Regions from separate parts of the Mesorhizobium sp. WSM4819 genome, predicted to be linked through region 1. Evidence: predicted binding sites of a transcription regulator. Region 1 holds the regulator's gene; each other region holds the start of a gene.
The links. Region 1 encodes PhoB, which activates phosphate uptake and scavenging genes when phosphate is short. Its sites were predicted from a motif close to TGTCATNNANCTGTCAT; they were not measured.

Region 1 (3,626 bases):
CGTCAGCGACATGGCGACCCCCGCCAGAATGGCGGCTGCGAATCTCTTCATGATATTCCTCCCTGCGCCGCGTAGGGCGCGACCAACTGGCCCGAAGGCCGGCACAAAGGCTCCTATTTTTTCGAGCCTCGAAAAAATACTGGTCCAACGCCGAAGCACTGTCAACACCAATTCTGATGGATTTTGACGTCCTGTCGGTCTTTTTTTCGAGGCTCGGAATAATAATGACAGCCCCTTCTGCTTCTGCCAGTATTTGTCGGACATTACCGACGGCTTCCGATTCATGAGCGGCCGCGGCGATGAGGAGGAACAAAAAATGTCGGTGGGAATCCGTCATGACGATCTGCGCCGGCGCAACCGGGCGATGGTGATTTCGGCCGTGCGCCGCGCAGGCCAGCCGTCGCGGACCGAGATTGCCGCGACCACCGGCCTTAGCCATTCGACCATATCGGCGATATCTGCCGACCTGATCCAGGAAGGCATCCTGGCCGAGAGCAAGGCGAGCGAGACGGTTTCGCTGAAACGCGGCCGGCCGCAGGTCGGCCTCAGCCTCAATCCGCAAGCCGCTGCGGTGTTGGCCGTCGTGTTGTCGCTGAATTTCCTGTCGGTCGCCGTCATCGATTATGCCGGACAAGTGGTCGCCGAGGAACAGCGCCGGCTGGACACGCTGACCATGTCGCGTGACGCGCTGATCGACGAATGTGTCGCCATCGTCCGGCGCCGGCTCGAAGATCCCGACCTCGATGTCCAAAGCGTCGCCCGCATCGCGCTGGCGATCCAGGGCATCACCGATTCCCACGCGCGCGCCATGTTGTGGTCGCCGATCACGCCGCAGACGAACATCGCCTTCGCCGACATTCTGGAACGCGAGTTCGGCATCCCGGCCATCATGGAGAACGACTGCAACATGATGGCCGTGGCGCTGCGCTGGCGCCATCCGGATCGCTACCGCGACGATTTCATCGCCATCCTGCTCTCGCACGGCATCGGTATGGGGCTGGTGCTGAAGGGCGAGCTGTTCACCGGCACCCACTCCTCAGGCGGCGAATTCGGCCACATGATCCATCGGCCGGGCGGCGCGCTTTGCCGCTGCGGGCGGCGCGGCTGCGTCGAGGCTTATGCCGGCAACTACGCCATCTGGCGCAACGCAAGGCTGTTGAGCGAGAACGCCGAGCCGGTCGCCGATGTCAGCGACGCCGACATGCGGGCCTTGGCGGCCCGGGCGCGCGAGATGGACGGACCGGAGCGCGAAGCCTACCGCAAGGCCGGCGAGGCGCTCGGCTTCGGGCTCGGCAGCCTGTTTGCGCTGATCGATCCTGCGCCGGTGGCCATGGTCGGCGCGAGCGCTGCCGCCTTCGACCTGATCGAGCCGGCCCTGCGCGCGGCCATCGCCCAGACCGCCGGCGGCCAGCATTCGGGTTCGATTTCCTTCGACACCGAGCCGAATGAGTTGCCGCTGATCCGCGAAGGCTGCGCCATGCGGGCGCTGAGCTTCGTCGATCAGGAGATTTTCGCGCCGAGCATCCAGGCACGAGCCGGCTCGGTCGGAAAGAACGTGGCTTGAATCCGAAGGCAGGGATTCCCGGGTCGCGACTTGGGGTGTGTTGAGATTCAGGTCAGGCCGAGTCGAGAATGGTGGGTTCCGAGAACCGGAGCGGAGCGTACTCTGGGGTACGCCGGAAGCGCAGGTATCAGCTAGTCTTCCCTGATCGCATAGCCGGCGCCACGGATGGTGCGGATGACATCGGGCATGCGACCATTGTTGACCGCCTTGCGCAACCGGCCGACATGGACGTCCACGGTGCGCTCGTCGATGTAGATCGTCTCGCCCCAGACATTGTCGAGCAACTGGCTGCGCGAGAAGACCCGACCCGGGTGCCGCATCATGAATTCGAGCAGCCGGAATTCGGTCGGCCCGAGCCGGATCTCGCTCTTCTTGCGATAGACCCGGTGCGATTCACGATCGAGCATGATGTCGCCGACCTTGAGCACGCTGGACAGCACTTCCGGCTTGGCGCGGCGCAGCAGCGCCTTGACCCTGGCCATGAATTCCGGTGTCGAGAACGGCTTGACCAGATAGTCGTCGGCTCCGGTCGAAAGGCCGCGCACCCGGTCGCTCTCCTCGCCGCGCGCGGTCAGCATGATGATCGGCAGCCGCTCGGTTTCGGGGCGCACCCGAAGCCGCCGGCAAAGCTCGATGCCGGAAACCGCCGGCACCATCCAGTCGAGCACCAAAAGATCGGGCACGTTTTCCTGCAGCCGGATTTCGGCCTCGTCGCCGCGCGTCACCACCTCGACCTGATAGCCTTCGGATTCCAGATTATAACGGAGGAGGACGCCCAGCGGCTCTTCATCCTCCACCACCATGATGCGCGGCGCGATCATCGGCCGGTCACTCCTGTCATGTCGCCGGCGCCGACATCGTCGTTTCGTCGAGCTTCGGGCGATCCGCCGGCAATTGCTGCCCGGTCACGACAAAGTAGGCGTTTTCGGCGATGTTGGTGACGTGATCGCCGATACGCTCGAGATTCTTGGCGCAGAACAGAAGGTGCGTGCAGGCGGTGATGTTGCGCGGATCCTCCATCATGTAGGTCAGGAGCTCGCGAAAAACCGCCGTGTATTTCACGTCGATCTTCTGGTCGTCGGCGCGCAGTTCCTTCAACGCGCCGGCATCGCGCGACACATAGTGCTCGACCACGCCGCGCAGCTGCACAAGAACGAGATCCGCCATCGCGTCAATACCGTGCGACAGATTATGCGGCGTCGCGCTCTGCCCGACTGCGCTGACCCGCTTGGCTATGTTCTTGGCCAGGTCGCCGATGCGCTCGAGATCGCCGGCCATGCGGATTGCGCCAACCACGGCGCGCAGATCCTGCGCCATCGGCTGCCGCTTGGCGATCAGCGTGATGGCGCTGTCGTCGAGCTCGCGCTGCCGCGCATCCATGATGGCGTCGTCCGAGACGACGCGCTGCGCCATCGCATTGTCCGACGCAAGCAGCGCGCGGATCGAGGCTGCGACCATTGCGGCGGCAAGCTCGTCCATGTCGCGGATCAGCCTGTCGATGTGCTCCAGTTCCTCGTCGAAAGATGCGACGGTGTGTTCACCCATGGTGCTGTCCTCGTGTTCGAAATTCGCCGGACCGCTCAGCCGAACCGGCCGGTGATATAGTCCTGGGTGCGCTTGTCGTCCGGGTTGGTGAACATCTTGTCGGTCGCGCCCTCCTCGACCAGATAGCCGAGATGGAACATCGCCGTGCGTTGCGACACGCGCGCCGCCTGCTGCATCGAATGGGTGACGATGACGATCGTATAGTTCTGGCGCAGTTCGTCGATCAGTTCCTCGACGCGGGCGGTGGCGATCGGATCGAGCGCCGAACAGGGCTCGTCCATCAGGATCACTTCCGGCGACACGGCGATGGCGCGCGCGATGCACAGGCGCTGCTGCTGTCCGCCGGACAGGCCGGTACCCGACTCGAGCAGGCGATCCTTGACCTCGTTGAACAGGCCGGCCTTCTTCAGGCTCGATTCGACGATGCCGTCCAACTCGGCTTTGGTCCTGGCAAGGCCGTGAATGCGCGGACCGTAGGCGACGTTTTCGTAGATCGACTTCGGAAACGGGTTCGGCT
Region 2 (3,626 bases), on a different contig from region 1:
TCGCCGAGTTCGGTTGCGCGAAGCGCGCGGTCGCAGAGCGCCATGGCCATCGCCTTGCGCTCGCTCTGGCCGAAGACGAGGCCGTAGCCGCGGGTGAATTGCGGCGGCGCCTTGGCCGAGCCCTTGAACTGGTTGACCATCTGGCACTCGGTGACACGCGCAGAACCGAGAGGTACGGCGAAAGGCAGCTCCGGCACGTCGAGTTCCAGCTCGACCTCGCCGATGCGAACCTCGCCGACGAACGGATGGTTGCGGGCATAGCCGCGTTGGGTGGAATAGCCGAGCGCCAGCAAAAAACCCTCGTCGCCGCGTGACAGCGCCTGCAGGCGGATGTCGCGCGCCATCGGGAATTCCAGCGGCTCGCGGGTGATGTCGCCGGGGACATGGTCCTGCGGCATGTCGCCGTCAGGCTCGATCAGGCCTTCGCGGGCAAGGATGGCAGAGACGCGCGGCATGGCTTCCGCGTCGCTGGCGCGCTGCAGCGGCTCGGCGACATCGCCGCCGGCGGCAAGCTCGGGATCGAGCAACCTATGCGTGTAGTCAAAGGTCGGGCCGAGCAGCTGGCCGCCGGGCAGATCCTTGTAGGTCGCCGACACGCGCCGCTCGACCAGCATCGCGCCGGTGTCGATCGCCCTGGTGTAGCCGAAGCGCGGCAGCGTGGTGCGATAGGCGCGAACCAGGAAAATCGCCTCGATCATGTCGCCGCGCGCCTGAACGATGGCCAGCGCCGCCAATTCACGATCGTAGAGCGAGCCTTCGCTCATCACCCGGTCGACGCCGAGCGCCAGCTGCTCGACGATCTGGTCCAGGCGAAGCGCCGGCACGGAACGGTCGCCGCGGCGGCGGTCGGCGAGCAGGGCGTGGGCGTTGGCAATGGCCGCTTCACCGCCTTTTACTGCGACATACATATCACGCCTCCATCGTCTTGATGCGCGTCGTGCGCGGCAGGCAGGCAACGCCTTCCGGGGTGGCGAGGATAATGTCGACACCACGGGGGAAACGCTGATTGTTCTGCTTCCATTGTTCGACGAAGTGGGGCGGCATCTGCGCCGGCGCAATTGTCGCGGTAGTTTCGATGCCAGGACCTTCGAGCAGCAGCGGGGCGCCTGAGACGAGATCGCTGACCTGCAGGATCAGCGTCGTCGAGCGGTCGGGATAGTCCTGGGTGCCTTGTGAAAAGCCGTCGAGCGCCATCATTTCGGCCGGCGTGGCGATCAGCGCGAAATGCGCATCGGCTGGCGTGTGAGCCAGTGGCGCGCCGCTGTGGAAGCCGAGCCAGGATTTTATCGCTGCCGGGGCCTGCAAGACGAGGTCGAGCCACAGCGGCGTGTCGTTGTCGCACAGCGCCAGCGCGATGGCGCCCGCGGTGGCCGACAGCGGCGCGGGGGGGCGGGCAAAGACTGGCAGAGGCTGCAGGGTGCCCGGCCGCGCCATTGCGTCCATCACGGCGCGGAACACCGTCTGAGCGTCGAACACCGGATCGGCAAAGCCGCCCTCGATCGCCTGGGTTGCGATAGCCATCAGTCTTCTCCGCGTACCATGGTGAAGAAATCGACCTTCGTTGCCGCCGTCTCGGCGCGCCGCCGCTCACGTCGGCTGGCCAGTGCGGCCTGCAGCGGCGCAATGAGTTTGCTCTCGACCTCGTTGCGGCTTGTGGGATTCTGCCAGAGCGCGTCGGCGATCGCCGCCAGTCTTGCTTTCTGCTTGTCACGGCCCAGCGCGTAGCAGTGGCCGACTTCTCCCGAGGCAAGCCGCACCGTCGCGCGGGTGACCGTCGCCTCGCCGACGTTGAACGGCGCGCCGCCGCCGCCGATGCGGCCACGCACGGTGACCAGGCCGGTTTCGGGGCCGCGCAGGAGCTCTGCTTCCGAAGGCAGGCCGGCTTCGTTCCAGAGGCGGACGATATCGTCGCCGGTCGATTGCGCCAGCGTCGCCATGACGGCCTTGCGCTCAAGCTGCTGATCGCGCGCTTCCTGTCCTCGCATGGCCGCCGTTCCTTCTCGTTGCAAATTTGTATAATGATGTAGACAATTATACAAATTGTAGCTATTTTCTAAAGCGTGTCCATGACGGATGGATGACAGCGCGAAAAAGATCGGGGCAAAGAGATGATCGGTCAGCAGATGGCCAGCAGCTTGGAGCGGCGCAGCGGCGTCGCGCTGTGGCGGCAGATCGCCGACCAGATCCTGCATTCGATCGCCGTCGGCGACTTTGCCGAGAATGCTGCGTTGCCACCGGAAGTTGCACTGGCCGAGCGCTATGGCGTCAACCGCCATACGGTGCGTAGCGCCATTGCCGCACTGGTGCAGGATGGCGTGCTCAGGGCCGAACAGGGGCGCGGCACTTTTGTGCTGTCGCGCAAGCGCCTGTCCTATCCGATCGGAGCGCGCACCCGTTTTTCGGAGGGCTTGCAAGGGCAGGCGTCGGAGCGCCGCAGCGTGCTGCTCGAATCGGCGGTCGAGCCGGCCAGCCGGCGCGTCGCCGAAGGGCTGAGGCTTGCCAGGGGTTCGACTGTCATACGCCTCGAGACGCGCGGCGAAGCCGATGGGCAACCGGTCTCGCGTGCCACCGGCTGGTTCGATGCGGCTCGCTTCGCCGGCATCGATGCCGCCATGGCCGAAACCGGATCGGTGACCGCCTCATTCCAGCGTTTCGGCATCGGTGACTATCTCAGGCAATCGACGGTGCTGTCGGCCCGCCACGCGGACGCTGCCGACCTTGCCGATCTCGATCTGCAGCCCGGCGCCATCGTGCTGGTCACGGTCGCCGTCAACGTCACGCCGGACGGCCAGCCGATCCAGTTCGCCGAAACGCGGTTTCCGGCCGAGCGGGTCGAGCTCAAGATATCGGCGCTTTAGGTCCGGTTCATCCGACCTGGATGACGGCCTTGATCAGGCCGGATTTTGCATGCGCCCAGCGGGCGAGGTCGCGCGGCGTGTCGCGAAGCGTCGTGCGATGGGTGACGAGCTTTGCCAGCGGCACCGCGCCGTTGCGGATCGATGCGGCGACATGGTCGAAGTCGGCGCGCAGCGCGTTGCGGCTGCCGATCAGCGTCATCTCACGCTTGTGGAATTCGGGATCGGAAAAGACGATGTCGTCCTTGACGACGCTGACCAGGACCAGCGTCCCGCCATGCGCGACATGGGCGAACGCCGACTGCACGGACTGGGTGTTGCCGGTGGCATCGAAAATCACGTCAAAACCTTCGCCGTTGGTCGCCTCGCGCACCAGATCGGTCGCAGACTGCCGCGAACCGTCGAGGGTGGCGAAGCCGAGTTCGCTTGCAGCAAAACCCAGCCTCTCCGCACTCATGTCGAGCAGCGTCACGTCGAGGCCGGCGATGCGGGCAAACAGCGCTGTGCCGAGGCCGATCGGCCCGGCGCCGATGACCAGCGCGCGCGCGCCGGGATCAGCCAGCGAGCGCCGCACGGCATGCGCCCCGATCGCCAGGAATTCGACGGCGGCGGCATCGGCCAGCGACAGGCCGTTGGCCGGATAAAGATTTTGCGCCGGCACCAGGATCCGTTCGCACATGGCGCCGTCGCGGTGGACGCCGAGCACTTCGATCCCGACGCAGCAATTCGGCTTGCCTTGCCGGCAGGCGATGCATTTGCCGCAGGCGAGAT
Region 3 (3,626 bases), on a different contig from region 1:
GATCGTAGATCTGCTGCCAGATCGGCGTATCGCTGCGTGGCCGAAAGACCAGCCCGTCAAAGGCCAGAAGGCGATTGCCATTGCGCTCGTGTGGTGTTGAAATTTTCGTGTCCAAGTTCATGAAACCTTATCCACCGGCGACCGCTGTGCAGACCATCGGTCTGTGCGGGAGAGGCCGGAGCTATAGACAATTTGTCCATGGACCATGGTGGCCACCACACGCGGATGCTCTGGATCGCCAGCATCGACCAGGATCAGATCCGCCCGGCGGCCGGCAACAAGCGAGCCGCGATCGTCGAGGCCGGCCACCCGGGCCGGGTTTGCCGAAACCAGATTCCAGATCGAGGGGAAGCCGCCGGCGTCTGGCGAAGACAGTCTGAAGGCCGCATGCAGAGGCGAAGGGTAGTGGTAATCGCTGGTCAGCACCGTGCAAAGTCCGGCTCTGACGGCCTCAGTGGCATTTAGCGCTCCATTATGGCTGCCGCCGCGCACGACGTTGGGCGCGCCGAGGATCACATCCTCGCCCATTTGCCGCGCGGCCTTGGCCGTTTCGAGCGTTAGCGGAAATTCCGAGGCCTTTGCGCCGAGGGCGCGAAAATACATGCGTTCCTCGGGAGACGCTTCGTCATGGGCAAGAAGCACATTGCCATTGGCCCGCGCAGTTGCGGCCAGCTTCCCGATCGCGATCTCAACCTCGGCGCGGCGGGACCAAATCTGGCCGAGCAACGTCATGTATTGCTCGCGGCTTAAGCCAGACCGCTCCGCCATCTGACCGATCTTGCGGGCAATCGTGCCGTTCAGCACCGACCCCGTGGTATGATCGTTGACGGCGATGATCGGCCGTGGCGAAAGCGAGAGCCATCGTACGACCTGCGCCATCTGATCAAGCGCGAAGGTCTCCCAGCGCAGATGCAGACGCGTATCGCAGCCAAGGCTATCGCGGAGATCGCAGACCGCGCCGATCAGCTGTTTGGCAGCGTCGAGCGAGCGAAGTCCAGGCTCCCACGACACCGTGACGCCGTGAAAGGCCGTGGTTACGCCACTGGCGACAAGCTGGCGGTCCGTATCTTTCAGCGCCAGCGCGGTGTCGAAGCGGACACCGGGCCGCGGCATGATCTGGCGCTCGAAGCCGTCGCCGTGAATATCGACGATCCCCGGAAGCACGAGCAGACCATCGGCATCGATCGTGGAGGCATGGGCCGCCCGCAGCTCTGACACGATCCCGCCGGTGACGCTCAGGTCCGCGGTTTCAAGTCCCCGTTCGGTAAGGATGCGACCACCCTGGATGTGCCAGTTCACTGTATCCCTCAAAAAAAGCAAAGGCTGCCGGTGGCGCCGGCGAAATGTCACGAGCACGTCATCTGCTGCGTATACGGATTAGCGGGTAACAGTTTCCTGTCTATACAGCAAAGGAAAAAACGATGATCCGCAGCATCGCAACCGCACTCGCCCTGACGCTTGCCTCCGCTCTTCCAGTGTTTGCGGAGCCGGTGAAATTCGCGGTAACCGACATGGAGGGACTGGAGGCTCTTCAGCAGGAATTCGGTGCTTTCCAGACCGCTCTTGAGGAGGCGACCGGCCTGGATGTCGAGCTGTTTCCGGTCAGTTCGCGGACCACCGCCGTCGAGGCGATGAATTCCGGGCAGGTCGATCTTGTCCTGACCGGTCCTGCAGAATACGTCGTCATGAAGGAATTAAGCCAGCCGAAGATTGTTGTCGCCTGGCAGCGCCCCGACTATTTCGCTCAGATCGCCGTGCTGGCGAATGGACCGATCCGCTCGGTCGAAGACTTGAAGGGCAAGAAGGTCGCATTCGGCTCGGTCGGCTCGACGTCCCAGCACCTCGGCCCCGCGCAGGCGCTGGCCGATTTCAACCTGAAATATGCCACCGATTACGAACCAGTAATCATATCGCGCAACATCGCGGCTGAGGCTCTCATCCGCGGCGACATCGCCGCTATCGGCTTGAATTTCGGCTATCTGAACTCGGTCCGGGAAGCATTCCCCGGCGTTGCCTTCTCGGTCATCGCACGGGGCCGCGATCTGCCGAACGACATTCTTGTCGCCCGCAAGGACATTTCAGATGACGTGTTCGTCAAGATCCGCGATGCCTTTGCGAAGAATGGCAATGAGCTGATGAAAGCGATCTTGACCGGCGAGGACAACCAGAAATTCAAGGGCGGTTTCTTCCTGACTGATGTCAGGGACTCGGACTACGACTATGTCCGCTCGATGTACCGCACGATCGGAATTGAGACCCTCACCGACTTCGTAAACTGAGGCTTGCTCCTTTTTCATCGACTTGCTCCTTTCAGCGACAAGGCCGGCGGCTAACCGCCGGTCTGTTTCGCAGTTCGGTCTGGGCCAAGAGGTCACTATGACAGCCATCATTCGGGCGCACGATCTTGCGAAGAGCTATGCGAACGGAAAGGTCATTTTCTCCAGTATCGGCCTCACCATAGCATCGCGCGAACGGGTTGCCCTGATTGGCTCGAACGGTGCTGGAAAATCCACCCTGCTCAAATGCCTCATTGGTCTTCTACCGTCGAGCGGTGGCGAGGTCGTCACCCTCGGCGAGAGCTTCCGCTCGGCGCCGTCCGTCGCCCAGCTGCGGCGCATACGCAGGCAGATCGGATTTGTCTTCCAGCACCACGGACTGGTCAGCCGCCAATCGGTTCTTACAAACGTTTTGCAGGGCAAGCTCGGGCTGCCCGGCGGCTGGCGCGGCTGGCACCATTCCATCGCAAAGCAACACTGGCGCGAGGAAGCAATGAAAGCCCTCGCCGAAGTGCGGCTTCTCGGCAAGGCGGGCGCCCGCGCCGACGCGCTTTCTGGAGGGCAGGCGCAGCGGGTGGCGATTGCCCGTGCGTTGATCCGGCGTCCGAAGCTTTTGATAGCAGACGAACCGGCGGCAAGTCTCGACCCGGCGGCTGGACATGATGTGATGCGCGTCTTCTCCGAGCTGACCCAGGAACAGGCGATCACTTTGGTCTACACCACGCACGACATGGAACATGCTCTCGACTACTCCGACCGCTTGATAGCGCTCAAGGCGGGCAAGGTCTTCTTCGACCGACCGACGGCGCAGGTGACCCGCGCTGATCTGAAAGACGTCTTCGATGCATGACCGCCTTTCGCCGAGCCGGATTCCATCGATCTCGCCCGTCACTTTCAGCTTTGCCGTCGCTTTGGCCGCTCTCGTGATCGTTTCCGCCGGGCAGGTCGCACCTTCGCCGGAACAACTGGCAGGCGGGGTGCCCCGAATGGTCCATCTCGTCGGCCGCATGATACCCCCAAATGTCGAGCCAGGGTTCCTCCTGAGGGTTTTCTGGCGCATGGTCGAAACGTTTCAGATAGCGCTCGTGGGGACAGCAATAGGTGTCGTCCTCAGCTTGCCGTTTGCCTGGCTCTCGGCCAAGGACATAACCCCGATCGGCCCGTTCCGGCATATCTCCAGGATGCTGGTCTCGTTGTTCAGGACTGTTCCAGATTTGGTCTGGGCACTACTTTTCGTGTCAGCCGTTGGTCTCGGGGCGGTTGCCGGCACCATGACCATCGTCGTCGATACGATCGGCTTTTGCGGGCGCTTCTTCTCCGAGGCGATGGAGGATGCCGACGAAAGACCTC
Region 4 (3,626 bases), on a different contig from region 1:
CGGCGTGGCCCGACCAGCGCTCGGCCATGACCTCGCCCCTGGTGAAGGCAGCCAGGTTGAACGCTATGCCGTTGCTGACGGGATAGGCGACGAGGTGGAAGCCGGGATGCAGGAAGGTGGTCACGCAATTGGCGGCGCCGACCGCCGCAAGGGCTTCTCCTGCGACACTGCCTGCACTGATCGTAGCGCGCCAGGCAAGCTCGCCCGAAAACCGGCTTTTGGCCGCAAACCCGCCAAAAGCCCGGATCGCCGACCAGACGCCGTCGGCGCCGATCAGCAGAAAGCCGCCGGCTTCGACTGTCTTGCCGGCAATCTCGACTGTTGCCGTGGCATGGCGCGGTCCTGTGGCGATGCCGCCGACGCGCGCGCCGGTGACGAGACTGATGTCCGGCTGTTCGGCAAGGCGCGCCATCAGCGCGTCTTGCAGATCAGCCCGATGAGCGACGAGATAAGGCGCCTGCCAGCGCTTTTCGGCCGCTTCGCCAAGCGGCACCCGCGCCAGCTCACGCAGCGTGGCGGCGTCCTTGAGCACGACCGCCTCCGGCCGCACCGCCGCCGGCAACAGCCGGTCGAGCACGCCGAGCTGGCGAAGGATGCGCGTCGCGTTGGGTGAGAGCTGGATGCCGGCGCCGGCCGCTTCGAGGCGCGGCGCCTGTTCGAACAGCCGCACCAGATAGCCGCGCTCGGAAAACGCCAGTGCCGCGGTCAGTCCGGCGACGCCGGCTCCGGCGATAACGACCTGCCGGGAACGGGTGTCGTCCATCGGATGGTGTGCGCGTCAGGCGGCCTGGTGGATATAGAGGCATCCGGCAGGCTGCGTTTCCGTCGCCTTCAGCTTTGGCGAATAGCGATAAAGCGTCGAGCAATAGGGGCAGACCTTTTCATTGTCGTCGCCCATGTCGAGAAACACATGCGGATGGTCGAAAGGCGGGTTGGCGCCGGTGCACATGAATTCCTTGACGCCGATGTCGATCGCCGCATAACCCGCATCGTTCTGGAAATGGGGAATGGAACCGCCTGCCATCGTCGTCTCCTATATTTGCCGCATGACCCCGGATCATGTGCAAAATCAAAATTCCACCGCGTCCTTTGCGCGTCCAAAGGACGCGCCGCGCTGTACCTGGATTGCATCTGGATCATAAGCAGTCTCTTTGCAAGATCGATGAAATCAAACTGTCGTAAAAGCCTGTCACAGGATAAGCTAAGCCGGTTAAGGCATGGCCCCGAAACCGAATTCGGTTTTGCTGGGGATCATGCGTAGCTTAAGTGGCGGGAGCGTCCTTTTGCGCGTCCGCAAAGACGCGCGACGCTGTGGCCAGCGGGTGCGAAACGAGCAGGAACCATGAACGAACTAAAGCCGGTGCAGAGCGAATTCACCACCGTCGAGGTGGCGAGCCCAGAGGGCGGCAACCCGGATCGGTTCGTCAACCGCGAGTTTTCCTGGCTGCAATTCAACCGCCGCGTCCTCGAAGAATCGTTGAACGCCAACCATCCGCTGCTCGAGCGGGTCCGCTTCCTGTCGATTTCGGCCGCCAATCTCGACGAGTTCTTCATGGTCCGTGTCGCCGGTCTCGCGGGCCAGGTTCGCGAAGGCATCACGCTGAAGAGCGCGGACGGCCGCACCCCCGAACAACAGCTGGAACAATTGCTGCGCGAGGTCGAGCGCCTGCAGGAGGACCAGCAGAACAGCCTATCCGCTCTGATGCTGCTGCTCGACAAGGAAGGCATCGAGAGCATCAGCCGCGATGGGCTGACCAAGGACGAGAAGACCTGGCTCGAGGATCATTTCCAGGAGCAGGTGTTTCCGGTGCTCACACCGCTGTCGATCGACCCGGCGCATCCGTTCCCGTTCATTCCCAATCTCGGCTTCTCGATGGCGCTGCAACTGCGCCACCGCAGGAATGGCGAGGAGATGAGCGCGCTGTTGCGTCTGCCGGTGGCGCTGAAGCGCTTCATCCGCTTGCCTGACCGCAAGCATCATGTCCGCTTCATTCCGCTGGAAGAAGCGGTCGGCCTCTATATCGGCAAGCTGTTCCCCGGCTACGAGGTCAAGGGCTCCGGTACGTTCCGCATCATCCGCGACAGTGACATCGAGGTCGAGGAGGAGTCCGAGGATCTCGTGCGCCTGTTCGAGACGGCGCTGAAACGGCGTCGTCGCGGCTCGGTCATCCGCATCGAATTCGACAAGCTGATGCCGGCCGAACTGCGCGAGTTCGTCGCCGGCGAGCTTGGCGTCTCGTCGAGCCGGATCAGCGTGCTCACCGGTCCGCTGGCGCTCAGCCAGATTTCCGAGATCGTCGCCATCGCCCGCGACGATCTCAAATTCAAGCCTTACAATCCGCGCTTTCCCGAACGCATCCGCGAGCACGGCGGCGACTGTTTCGCCGCCATCCGCGAGAAGGACATCATCGTTCATCACCCCTACGAATCCTTCGACGTGGTGGTGCAGTTCCTGCGCCAGGCGATGGCCGATCCGGAAGTGGTGGCGATCAAGCAGACGCTCTATCGCACCTCGAACGACAGCCCGATCGTGCGCGCTTTGGTCGACGCGGCTGAGGCCGGCAAGTCGGTGACCGCGCTGGTCGAGCTCAAGGCGCGATTCGACGAGGAAGCCAACATCCGCTGGGCGCGCGACCTCGAGCGCGCCGGCGTTCAGGTCGTGTTCGGCTTCCTCGAACTGAAGACCCACGCGAAAATGTCGCTGGTGGTGCGGCGCGAGGACGGCAAGCTGCGCAACTATGTGCATCTCGGCACCGGCAACTACCATCCGGTCACCGCGCGCATCTACACCGACTTGTCCTTCTTCACCACCGCTCCGACAATCGCCCGCGATGTCGCCCAGCTGTTCAATTTTATCACCGGCTACGCCGAGCCGACCGAGGAGATGCGGCTGGCCATCTCGCCGTTCACGCTGCGCAAGCGCATCCTCAAGCACATTTCGGACGAGATTGCCCATGCGCTGGAGGGCAGGCCGGCCCGCATCTGGATGAAGATGAATTCGCTGGTCGACCCGATCATCATCGACGCGCTCTATGACGCCAGCCGCGCCGGCGTCGAGGTCGATCTCGTCGTGCGCGGCATCTGCTGCCTGAGGCCCCAAGTGCCGGGCCTGTCGGAAAACATAAGGGTCAAGTCGATCGTCGGCCGCTTCCTCGAACACAGCCGAATCTATTGTTTCGGCAACGGCCATGGACTGCCGTCGGACGGGGCGATCGTCTACATCTCATCGGCCGATTTGATGCCGCGCAATCTCGACCGTCGCGTCGAAACCATGGTGCCGATCACCAATCCAACGGTGCATGAACAAGTCCTCGGTCAGATCATGCTGGGCAACATCATGGACAACCAGCAAAGTTTCGACGTATTGGCTGACGGAACCTCCCGGCGCGCCACGCTCGAGGAGGGCGAGGAACCGTTCAACGCGCAGGAATATTTCATGACCAATCCGAGCCTCTCCGGACGCGGCGATGCGCTGAAATCGCATGCGCCCAAGCGCATCGCGCAGTTCAAGCGCCGCAAGAAAAACGCCGCAGCGACCGGCTGATGATTTCAACGTCCCAGGGCCGGCTTCAGGACCGCCGACCGCTGTCCATCATCGACATCGGGTCGAACTCGATCCGGCTTGT

Region 2: the regulator PhoB is predicted to act here: its motif matches at 2,067-2,083, upstream of phnF (phosphonate metabolism transcriptional regulator PhnF).
Region 3: the regulator PhoB is predicted to act here: its motif matches at 1,345-1,361, upstream of AC0L18_RS25745 (alpha-D-ribose 1-methylphosphonate 5-triphosphate diphosphatase).
Region 4: the regulator PhoB is predicted to act here: its motif matches at 1,164-1,180, upstream of AC0L18_RS12265 (RNA degradosome polyphosphate kinase).

Annotation. Positions count from the first base shown of each region.
Region 1 covers NZ_JBVVQO010000035.1:62,533-66,158, reverse strand. The annotation lists gene xylF (D-xylose ABC transporter substrate-binding protein) at 1-51, opposite strand, end outside; gene AC0L18_RS25580 (ROK family protein) at 317-1,564, shown strand; gene phoB (phosphate regulon transcriptional regulator PhoB) at 1,696-2,385, opposite strand; gene phoU (phosphate signaling complex protein PhoU) at 2,402-3,109, opposite strand; gene pstB (phosphate ABC transporter ATP-binding protein PstB) at 3,145-3,626, opposite strand, start outside.
Region 2 covers NZ_JBVVQO010000016.1:71,786-75,411, reverse strand. The annotation lists gene AC0L18_RS16620 (carbon-phosphorus lyase complex subunit) at 1-908, opposite strand, end outside; gene phnH (phosphonate C-P lyase system protein PhnH) at 910-1,521, opposite strand; gene phnG (phosphonate C-P lyase system protein PhnG) at 1,521-1,985, opposite strand; gene phnF (phosphonate metabolism transcriptional regulator PhnF) at 2,109-2,858, shown strand; gene AC0L18_RS16600 (zinc-binding alcohol dehydrogenase family protein) at 2,866-3,626, opposite strand, start outside.
Region 3 covers NZ_JBVVQO010000036.1:29,725-33,350, forward strand. The annotation lists gene phnF (phosphonate metabolism transcriptional regulator PhnF) at 1-121, opposite strand, end outside; gene AC0L18_RS25745 (alpha-D-ribose 1-methylphosphonate 5-triphosphate diphosphatase) at 118-1,299, opposite strand; gene AC0L18_RS25750 (PhnD/SsuA/transferrin family substrate-binding protein) at 1,422-2,279, shown strand; gene AC0L18_RS25755 (phosphonate ABC transporter ATP-binding protein) at 2,377-3,126, shown strand; gene phnE (phosphonate ABC transporter, permease protein PhnE) at 3,119-3,626, shown strand, end outside.
Region 4 covers NZ_JBVVQO010000010.1:154,311-157,936, forward strand. The annotation lists gene AC0L18_RS12255 (FAD-dependent monooxygenase) at 1-763, opposite strand, end outside; gene AC0L18_RS12260 (zinc-finger domain-containing protein) at 779-1,024, opposite strand; gene AC0L18_RS12265 (RNA degradosome polyphosphate kinase) at 1,343-3,544, shown strand; gene ppx (exopolyphosphatase) at 3,544-3,626, shown strand, end outside.